3 regions of the Anaerosinus massiliensis genome follow, and region 3 is predicted to be linked to each of the others. Evidence: riboswitches for the same ligand, from Rfam matches in the RefSeq annotation. Region 3 holds a riboswitch; each other region holds the start of a gene.

Region 1 (3,286 bases), 2.0 Mb from region 3:
ATGTTTTTTTCTTATGCAATACTTTTTTGTAAAATAGATGATGTATACAACGTACATTATACCTGTATGAAAATACACAGGAGCATGCAACATGCCTTTAAGGCTTTACACTCGTATTGAATACTTGCTTTCCATCTTTCATTTCAATAATCACTGCACTTTTCACCGCATCATGCGTCGCATTGATTGTCGTTTCACCACTAATTGCATCGAAATTGGTTGTTGCAGCCAGTGCTTCACGAATTTTTTCCGGTTCCGCACTGTTTGCTCTTTTCATCGCGTCAATCAGTACACGTGCCGCATCATATCCAAGTACAGCCAAAGCATCTGGTTTTTGACCATATTCTTTGGTATAAGCCTCAACAAACGCTTTTGCTTTAGCATCATCTGCATCTACAGAATAATGATTTGTAAAATACGTTTGATTCAGTGCACGATTTCCGGCAATCTCCGCTAGTTTAGGAGAATCCCAACCATCGCCGCCAATCATCACCGCTTCAATCCCAAGCTCACGTGCCTGCTTTACAATCTTCCCAACCTCTTCATAATAGCCAGGGATATAGATAACTTCTGCATTTAAGCTTTTTATCTTCGTTAATATGGTTTTAAAATCTTGATCTTTCTGTAAATAAGCTTCTTCACCTAAAATTTCTCCGCCTTTTGCCGTGTAAGCCTTTTTGAAGAAATCACCAAGCCCTTTACTATAATCACTGCTATTATCAATCAACATAACCGCTTTTTTCAATTTTAAATGATCAAAAACAAAATTCGCAGCAACTGTACCTTGAAATGGATCAATAAAACATACGCGGAAAACATAGTCGTTCACTTTGCCGGTTTTTTCATCCACTGTTACTTTTGGATTGGTCGCACCGGAAGCAAGATAAGGTACTTTCGCAGCTTCAGCGACACTTGCAGCAGCGATTGCATTCGAACTTGAGAATGTACCTGTAACCGCAACCACTTTATCCTGATTGATCAATTTTGTCATAGCATTTGCAGCTTCTGCTGGTTCAGATTTATTATCTGCCGCAACAGATTCTATTTGTTTGCCCAAAACGCCGCCATTCGCATTGGCTTCCTTAATTGCCAAATTTGCCCCGTTGGCAGATGATGTCCCCAATGTTGCAGCGCCGCCAGTCATCTCATTTAATAAACCGATTTTAATTTTATTAGAATCTCCGCCACCGCAACCAGACATTACGCTCATAAGCAGCAACGTCACCATCATCCACATCCATACCGCTTTTTTACTTTTGTTTCTCATAAATAAACGCCCCCTCTTTTCCAATCAAACCAACATTTTATCCTGCATTTCAGAAACAATCCATTTGCAATTGAAACAAAGAAGGGTAGTTCACGCCTTAGAAATAAAAAGAGTCAAATCGTTTTGATTTGACTCTGTATTTACTAAGAAACTTACGGCAAAATAATAGCACAAGAAATAAAGAATACATGCATCCTGTATACTTAATTGCTACCATTTGTCTCTGTCCTTTTGCCTGAGAGATTTGCAAACAATTTTCACTGTCTGTTTTCACCTTCGGCGACCCATTTAAGGGTACTCTCCAGAGTCCCGTCCATTTACGGTTCTACTCAAAAATTTTGAGTACCTGAGAGTGTTACTCCTTCGGTGGGCTAAATTGCCGCTCTTCCGTAGACTTCATCCGGTATACATATGTAATTGTCTGAAACACTCGAATGAACACTATTATAAAACAATGTTTATTTTTTTGCAATACTATCAACATAAAAAGATTTGATCCACAAAGAAAAATGCAATGATCTCAAAAATTGGATCATTGCATTTAAACTGTAGGCAAATCATATATTTATGCTGATAACTTAGAAAATAACGAAATCCGTACCACTTATAAACTAGTACGAAGATAGGTTGCCGGTTGGTGAGAAGTGCTCAGATGCTAGGCACAGTAAGGGGATGTGAAGGAGTCGTACTTCTGTACGTCGACGAGCAGTACCTTGCTGTAACGACGCAGATGAGTGCTTATCGCCAACCCGCTGCCTATCTGTCCATAGTTTATCAACACGCTGCACCTATTTATAGCATATTTTTTAAAAATGCCTTTGTTCTTTCTTGCTTAGGATGCACAAAGATTTCTTCTGGCGTTCCTGCCTCAATGATATCGCCGTCCGCCATAAAAATTACTTTCTGTGCAACTTCTCGAGCAAATGCCATTTCATGTGTTACAACAATCATTGTCATATGCTCTTCAGCAAGTCTTCGCATTGCTTTTAATACCTCTCCTGTAAGTTCCGGATCGAGTGCCGAGGTCGGTTCATCAAATAACATAATTGCCGGATTCATCGCCAGTGCCCTGGCGATCGCAACACGTTGTTTCTGACCACCGGATAATCTGGATGGATAACAATCTTTTTTATCCAGCAAACCAACTTTTTTTAATAATTCCTCAGCAATCGGTACGATCTCTTCTCTCTTCATGCCCTTGACTAAAATCGGTGCTTCAATCAAATTTTCAAGCACCGTCATATGCGGAAATAAATTAAAATGCTGAAATACCATTCCCATTTTTGCGCATATCGCACGAGATTTTAAATCATTTGCATATTGACATATGCCATCTACATCTTCTACCAAAGTCTCCCCCTGTACGATAATGGAGCCTTTGTCAATTGTCTCTAAACGATTCAAACAACGGAGCAATGTACTTTTCCCCGAACCGGAAGGCCCAATGATCGCCACGACCTCACCACGTTTAATTTCTAAATGAATCCCCTTCAGCACTTCTAATTTATGAAAACTTTTGTGAATATCTTTTAATTCAATCATTGCTTCATGCATGTCCTTCCCTCCTTCCTTACTCATCATATTTTGCGTAATGTGCCTCTAATTTATTGAAAATCCACGTTAATACAAAAGTCATAATTAAATAAAATACGCCCGCAATCACAAATGGCGTCATATCAAATTCACGCTGCACAATCGTTCTGGCAACGCGCAGCAAATCGTTCATTGCTAAAATGTAAATCAACGATGTATCTTTTACGAGTGTAATCGTTTCATTGCTGATCGGCGGTAAAACACGTTTGATCATCTGTGGAATGATAATACGACGCATCGTTTGCACATACGTCATGCCCAAAGCTTTCGACGCCTCATATTGCCCGCGTTCAATCGATTGAATACCCGCTCGAAAAATTTCAGCAAAATACGCCGCATAATTTAGCGTAAAAGCCAATAACGCCGCTGCAAAATCAGGCAATAGAATGCCCAGAGAAGGCAATGCAAAATAAACAAATAATAATT
Region 2 (3,286 bases), 490 kb from region 3:
TACTAAATAAACCAAAAACGCCCTGCGTGAACAGGACGTTTCGGTTGAATACGAGGTTAGGTTAGCACTTTTAAGGTAAAAGCAAGTAGTGCTACTACCTTAATAAGTACCATGCCATCTATCTCAAGATCCAAATGGAACTTCATAAGGTTCACCTCCTTGTATTCAGTTTTAAGGACGTAGTTAGCGCTGCGTCCTTAATTATTATAATATAATATTGTTAATTTTTACAGCTCGGGCACCGAGCTGTTTTTTTATGAATGATTGACAGGGAAAGAATAAGTATGATTAAATGTTTAATAATATTTATTTTCCGTAAGAATTGAAAAACTGATTAGACGAGTGATAAAAATAAAGTATCTAATTTTTATCTAAGAGGAGTATAAGCGTGGAAAAACAAAGTCTTACTAAAATCTATATCATTTTATTACTAGTGCCCTTATTTTGGGGCGGGGCATTTGGTACCACAAAGCATGTTTTATCGGAGATCGCCCCGATGACGACATCCGCGCTCAGATTTATGCTTGCGGGTTTTCTTATGCTTGCATGGAGTGCTTGGCGCAAGGAGCTTGATTGGACTAGCATAAAAGAAAACTTTTTCAGTCTATTTGCCTTGGGGGCAACAGGTGTTTTTTCCTATAACTATTTTTTTGCTACGGGTCTGCAATATACATCAGCGATTACTGCGGCATTGATTATTGTCGTGAATCCTGTGTTTACCACATGCATTGCCAGTTTTTTTATGGGAGAGGCATGGAATTGGCGTACGTTAGTTGGAGCGGCAATATCGTTTATTGGTGTTTCCTTCGTCATTAGCAAAGGTGACTTGAGTATTTTGGTGGATATGTCGATTGGTACTGGTGAAGTATATTTATTTGGTTCGGTGGCAAGTTGGGTAATCTATACTTTGCTTGTAAAGAAAACTTCACGTACGATGGGAAATGGTGCAATGACTTCCGTATCAACCATGATGGGGGCTGTAATGTTGCTGTTGATTTCTATTGTAAAAGAAGATCAGTGGGGCAATGTCATGCATGTATCAAATCAAACGATGGTAGAGATTGTATATTTAGCTGTATGCAGTACAGTTTTTGCGTTCTTATTATTTAATTGGGGTGTGCAGCGTATTGGTGCGACGAAGGCAGCGGCTTATATTAACTTTACCCCGCTCAATGCGGCGTGGATTGCTGTCTTATTTTATGGAGAACAATTTTCAAGTTACCATTTGATTGGTATGGTGATAACGATTACGGGGGTATTAATTACTACGCGGAATAAAGTGCGACCCGTGGAATCTAATATGAAAGATATCGCTGTTTCGAAATCATAGAGGTCAAAATAAAAAATATTTATTTTATAAATACGTTATATTTGTAAATAAAAATTGTATACTTTAAACATAGGAAAATTCAATTGACATATATGGAACAACTTGTTAATATGAGCATAAGTATGAAAATTAAATAGACGATGGAATGATGGTTACAGGAGAGATCGTGAAATGCGACGCCGAAGGAGCAAGCGCTTTGTCAAACTCTCAGGCAAAAAGACCGTAACCGGACTGCACTCTGGAGAGAACGCTCACGTGATGAGCGTCACCGATGGGGAGCCTTTCTAGTTTAGGCAAAACTCTCAGGTACAACAGACAGAGACAAAGGTGGATTCGTCCGCCTTTGTCTCTGTCTTTATTTTTTACCCAACAATAAAAGATGGAGGAGAGGGATTATGACAGCATTACAAAAGACACCCTTATACGAGACTCATCTGGAACATGGCGGTAAAATCGTTGAATTTGGAGGTTGGCTGCTTCCCGTACAATATAGCGGGATCGTAGAAGAACATCGCGCTGTTAGAGAAAAGGCGGGACTATTTGATGTTTCCCATATGGGAGAGGTTCTTGTAAAAGGTAAGGACGCTTTAGTATTTTTGCAAAACGTAGTAACCAATGATGTAGCACGGCTTGTTTTGCATAAAATACTCTATACACCGATGTGTTATCAAGATGGTGGTATTGTGGATGATTTACTGATCTACAAACAGGCGGATGATGAATATTTATTGGTTATCAACGCCGCTAATATCGAGAAGGATTGGCAATGGCTGCTGGCAAACAAAGCGAATTTTGCTGTTGAGTTAACAAATTTATCCGCATGTACTGCACAATTAGCATTGCAAGGGCCTATGGCGCAAAAGATTTTGAGTGAATTAACAGATACGCCATTGGGAAGAATTGAATATTATTGGTTTTTACCAAAAGTCATAATTGCGGGGAAAGAAACGCTTGTATCAAGAACCGGGTATACAGGTGAGGATGGTTTCGAGATTTACTGCCAGAGTGAAGATGCCACTGCGCTGTGGGACGCGATTATGGACGCAGGAAAGCCTTATGGAATATTGCCGGCTGGATTAGGCGCGAGAGATACTTTGCGTTTCGAGGCTTGCCTGCCGTTATATGGACATGAATTATCCAAGGATATTTCACCGCTGGAAGCAGGCATTGGCATGTTTGTGAAATTAGATAAAGGTGCGTTTAACGGTAGAGATGCTTTGGCGGAGCAAAAGAAAGATGGCGTGAAACGCTGGATTGTTGGGGTTGTGATGAATGGTCGAGGCATTGCGCGGGCTGGATATCCGGTAATTGCTGAGGGCAGGTGTATTGGCACAGTTACGACAGGAAGCTATGCACCAACTATAGATAAGAATCTTGGTCTTGCTTTAGTAGATGTTGGATTTGCTAAGGTTGGTCAGCAATTTGATATAGAAATTCGCGGCAAGCATGTAGCTGCGCAGGTGATTCCTAAACCATTTTATAAAAGAGAGGGGAAATAAGGATGCATATTCCAGCAGAGCTAAAGTATTCCTGTGATCATGAATGGGTAAAAATTGAGGGGAATCGCGCAATTGTGGGCATTACCGATTATGCGCAGTCACAGCTTGGCGATGTCGTCTTTGTTGAAGTTCCGGAAGTTTATGTGGAGATTGCTGTTGGAGCGGGGTTTTCCGTCGTAGAATCCGTGAAAGCAGTATCTGATATCTATGCACCGTTGAGCGGTACGATCGTCGAGGTAAATGATGCGCTTGCTGATGCACCGGAGCTCATGAACGAGGATCCGTATGGTAAGGGCTGGCTGGCTGTAATTGAACTTGCCGATCAAAGCGAGTTAGACAATTTACTGAGCAGCGCAGCTTATGAAAAATTGCTGACGGAGGAAGATTAACATGGCTTGGAGCTATTTGCCTCATACTGATGAAGATCGCCATGCTATGCTTGCAGAAATCGGTGTGG
Region 3 (3,286 bases):
GGATGCAATGATAAGGTCATATTCACCGCCGAGTTCATCTACATTAAAATCGCCGGCAATGACCTTGATAGATTCTGTGAGATTGTGTTGTTCAATCAGGGTTTGGGGCAATTTGGCTACACTGGGATGCTCGAATATCACCCCCTGGCATCCGGGAAACGCTGAAACAGTCTCTATTGCTAAAATACCGTTTCCGCCGCCAAGATCTAAAATTTTTTTTGGAGCACCGTCTTTGTATAGTTCGGAAAGTGCAGCAAGTAGTGCTTGTACGCGTCCTGTATACATTTCAGGAATACTGACGCGTGCTGATTCATAAAAGTCATAGACGTTTACGCCGCTATTGTCCGTAATGATTTGCGCATCTGCTCCGGTTTGTATTCGATCGTCTAGGTTGGCAAGCGACATCATTTTTTCTCGGAATAAAAGATGTTCACCGAGATAGAGCGGACTATTTTCATTCAGAAATTCGTTGCTTTCCTTCGTATTGCGGTATTTATTTTCATGCTTTTCCAGCAGACCAATGCAAGCTAAGGCGTTTAGATAGAAGGAAAGGTTGCGTTCGTTCAGGTTTGTCTTTTTTGCCAGTGAATTTGCTGTTTCTAAGTTCTCGAGTGCGGAGAAAATGCGAAGCCGAAGCGCAGATAAAAAAAGTTCTGTTGCACGCTTTTGATGCAGCATTTTGTAATAAATTTGCGGATTTCCTTGAGGATGTATCATTTTTTCACTCCTTTATTTTGTTCTATTTATGTATGCCAAGTATACAATGTGATTATTATGTATGTCAAGCATACATGGTGAAATTTTTCTTAAAAAGTAGATGGCGATGATTCGTATTGGAAAATATTTAATGATTGCTATTTAGAAAAATAGGTGTTAAAATACATATCGTATGTTATTAATTTCATATTGAACTTCGTATGAAGATAATGGGAGAGAGATTTTATAATCCGCCGAAGATGTTATGCTTTCAGGCAAAAGGACCGTTATTGGACGAAACTCTGGAGAGCCTCAATTGAGCACCGAAGGAGCAAGCTGATTTAATTTAAATTAGTGAATCTCTCAGGTAAAAGGACAGAGCAGACAAACTGTTTATTTTGAGGTCAAATTTTATATTTGACCTCTTTATGCATTTTTTGAGGCCAGATTTTTATATTTGGCCTCTTTCTGTATTTTTAGAGAAAGTTTTTAGTATTTTGTACGATCTGCTGATTGTGCAATGTGTTATCGTATAACGTTACAGAGTGAATGTACAGCTTGGACCTGGCACATACGGGGGAAATCGTAAGAATTGGAAAGGTGGAGTCGATATGTCGGAAAACCAAAATTTATCGAGAGGATTAAAAAATCGCCATGTGCAATTGTTGGCGATTGGTGGAGCAATCGGTACAGGATTGTTCTTAGGATCGGGCAGATCCATACACTTGGCGGGGCCCTCTATTTTATTTGCCTATATGATTACTGGTGTTATTTGTTTTTTTGTAATGCGGGCGCTTGGGGAATTATTGCTTTCTAATTTGAAGTATCATTCTTTTGTCGATTTTGTTCGTGAGTATATGGGAAATGGAGCGGCATTTATTACAGGATGGACCTATTGGTTTTGTTGGATTTCATTGGCGATGGCTGATGTAACTGCTGCCGGACTCTATATAGAGTATTGGTTTCCCAATATCGCACAGTGGGTTCCGAGTTTGATCATTCTCATGATTTTACTGATTATGAATCTTACGGCAGTAAAGTTATTCGGTGAGATGGAATTTTGGTTTGCTTTAATTAAAGTGGTAGCGATTATGTCATTGATTGTCATCGGGACATTTATGATTATCAAAGGATTTTCTACGGATGCAGGTGTATCCAGCTTTACAAATCTCTGGAGTTATGGCGGGTGGATTCCAAATGGAATCAGCGGATTTATTCTCTCTTTCCAAATGGTTGTATTTGCATTTACAGGGATTGAATTGGTCGGCTTAACTGCTGGTGAAACTGAAAATCCAGAACGTGTAATTCCAAAGGCAATCAACAATATACCAATTAGAATCATTATCTTTTATATCGGAGCACTTCTCGTTATTATGAGTATCTATCCATGGACTTCAATTAGTCCGGATAAGAGCCCATTTGTGCAGGTCTTTTCTGCAGTAGGAATCGCGGCAGCCGCAACGATTGTAAATTTCGTTGTATTAACTTCAGCTGCATCTGCTTGTAATAGTGGAATTTTCAGTACAGGTCGTTTAGTGTATTCTCTGTCGAAAGAAGACAATGCACCAGCGTCCATGAAAAAATTAACTGCGAACCAAGTCCCGGCAAATGCAACAATATTTTCAACAATTGTTGTTTTGATTGCGGTTATTTTGCAATATATTATGCCGGAAGGTGTGTTTGTACTCATTACGAGTATATCAACGTTTTGCTTCATTTTTATTTGGGGTATTATTACGGTTTGCCATCTAAAATATCGCAAGCAGAATCCTGAACTTGCCGCAAGAAGTAAATTCAAAATGCCGTTGTATCCACTCATGAATTATGTAATTTTAGCATTTTTTGCTTTCGTTTTAGTGACGTTAGCATTGAATGAAGAAACTCGTATTGCTTTGTTTGTAACGCCAGTCTGGTTTATCATGCTTGGGGTGATTTACAAGGTTTTTAAAGCAAGAGCGAAAGAGGAAGTTAAGACTAGTTTTATTACAAGATAATATAATAGCTTTGTTCAAAATTAGTATTGGCTTTAATTCATTTCAACCTGCTTGCGAGTAGGCTTGATATGGGCATAGCTAGCTTATTTTGTAGCGAAAATATGAATCGATAGGTGGTTAATAAAAAGTTAGATTCGTAAATTAAATTGGTAAAAATTTACTACAAAAACAAACATTTTTTATAGAGTCTCTTATTGTTAGTGTGCGTTTTTAGATATATACTATATTTATGCTTAAATGCTTCTTACAAAAAGTGTGGAAGCATTTATAATTTTATATCAGGAAAGAAAGAGACTGAATGAGAAAACTATTAATTTTTTGTATGGGAATTACCATTGGTATATTTGTTGCGGTCAATGTACTTGGTCTGATGATGGGCGAATTTATTTATCGCGAATTAACATCGCCGCATTTATATCAAAACTTATTTAATTTACAGGATAATTCTAAGAATATCGAAAAAATTGCCAATGCAGAAAAAAAGTATGAATGGGAAAAGGTCAGTTTGACTTCACCGCATGGTTATGCAATACGTGGTACGTATATTCCAGCAAAACGACCATCAAAGCAAACGATTCTTTTTTTGCACGGACTTT

The links. A riboswitch is a leader RNA that binds a small molecule or an ion and turns the genes downstream of it on or off. The one in region 3 is predicted to bind glycine.
Region 1: it holds a riboswitch for glycine, as region 3 does, so the genes downstream of both, BN6559_RS05885 (ABC transporter substrate-binding protein) here and BN6559_RS14925 (amino acid permease) in region 3, are expected to answer to the same signal.
Region 2: it holds a riboswitch for glycine, as region 3 does, so the genes downstream of both, gcvT (glycine cleavage system aminomethyltransferase GcvT) here and BN6559_RS14925 (amino acid permease) in region 3, are expected to answer to the same signal.

Annotation. Positions count from the first base shown of each region.
Region 1 covers NZ_LT575483.1:1,162,108-1,165,393, forward strand. The annotation lists gene BN6559_RS05885 (ABC transporter substrate-binding protein) at 98-1,267, opposite strand; glycine riboswitch at 1,481-1,582, opposite strand; gene BN6559_RS05890 (amino acid ABC transporter ATP-binding protein) at 2,060-2,821, opposite strand; gene BN6559_RS05895 (amino acid ABC transporter permease) at 2,838-3,286, opposite strand, start outside.
Region 2 covers NZ_LT575483.1:2,623,627-2,626,912, forward strand. The annotation lists gene BN6559_RS12645 (DMT family transporter) at 389-1,330, shown strand; glycine riboswitch at 1,476-1,563, shown strand; gene gcvT (glycine cleavage system aminomethyltransferase GcvT) at 1,726-2,829, shown strand; gene gcvH (glycine cleavage system protein GcvH) at 2,832-3,218, shown strand; gene gcvPA (aminomethyl-transferring glycine dehydrogenase subunit GcvPA) at 3,220-3,286, shown strand, end outside.
Region 3 covers NZ_LT575483.1:3,115,713-3,118,998, forward strand. The annotation lists gene BN6559_RS14920 (methyltransferase) at 1-717, opposite strand, end outside; glycine riboswitch at 918-993, shown strand; glycine riboswitch at 997-1,077, shown strand; gene BN6559_RS14925 (amino acid permease) at 1,308-2,690, shown strand; gene BN6559_RS14930 (alpha/beta hydrolase) at 2,989-3,286, shown strand, end outside.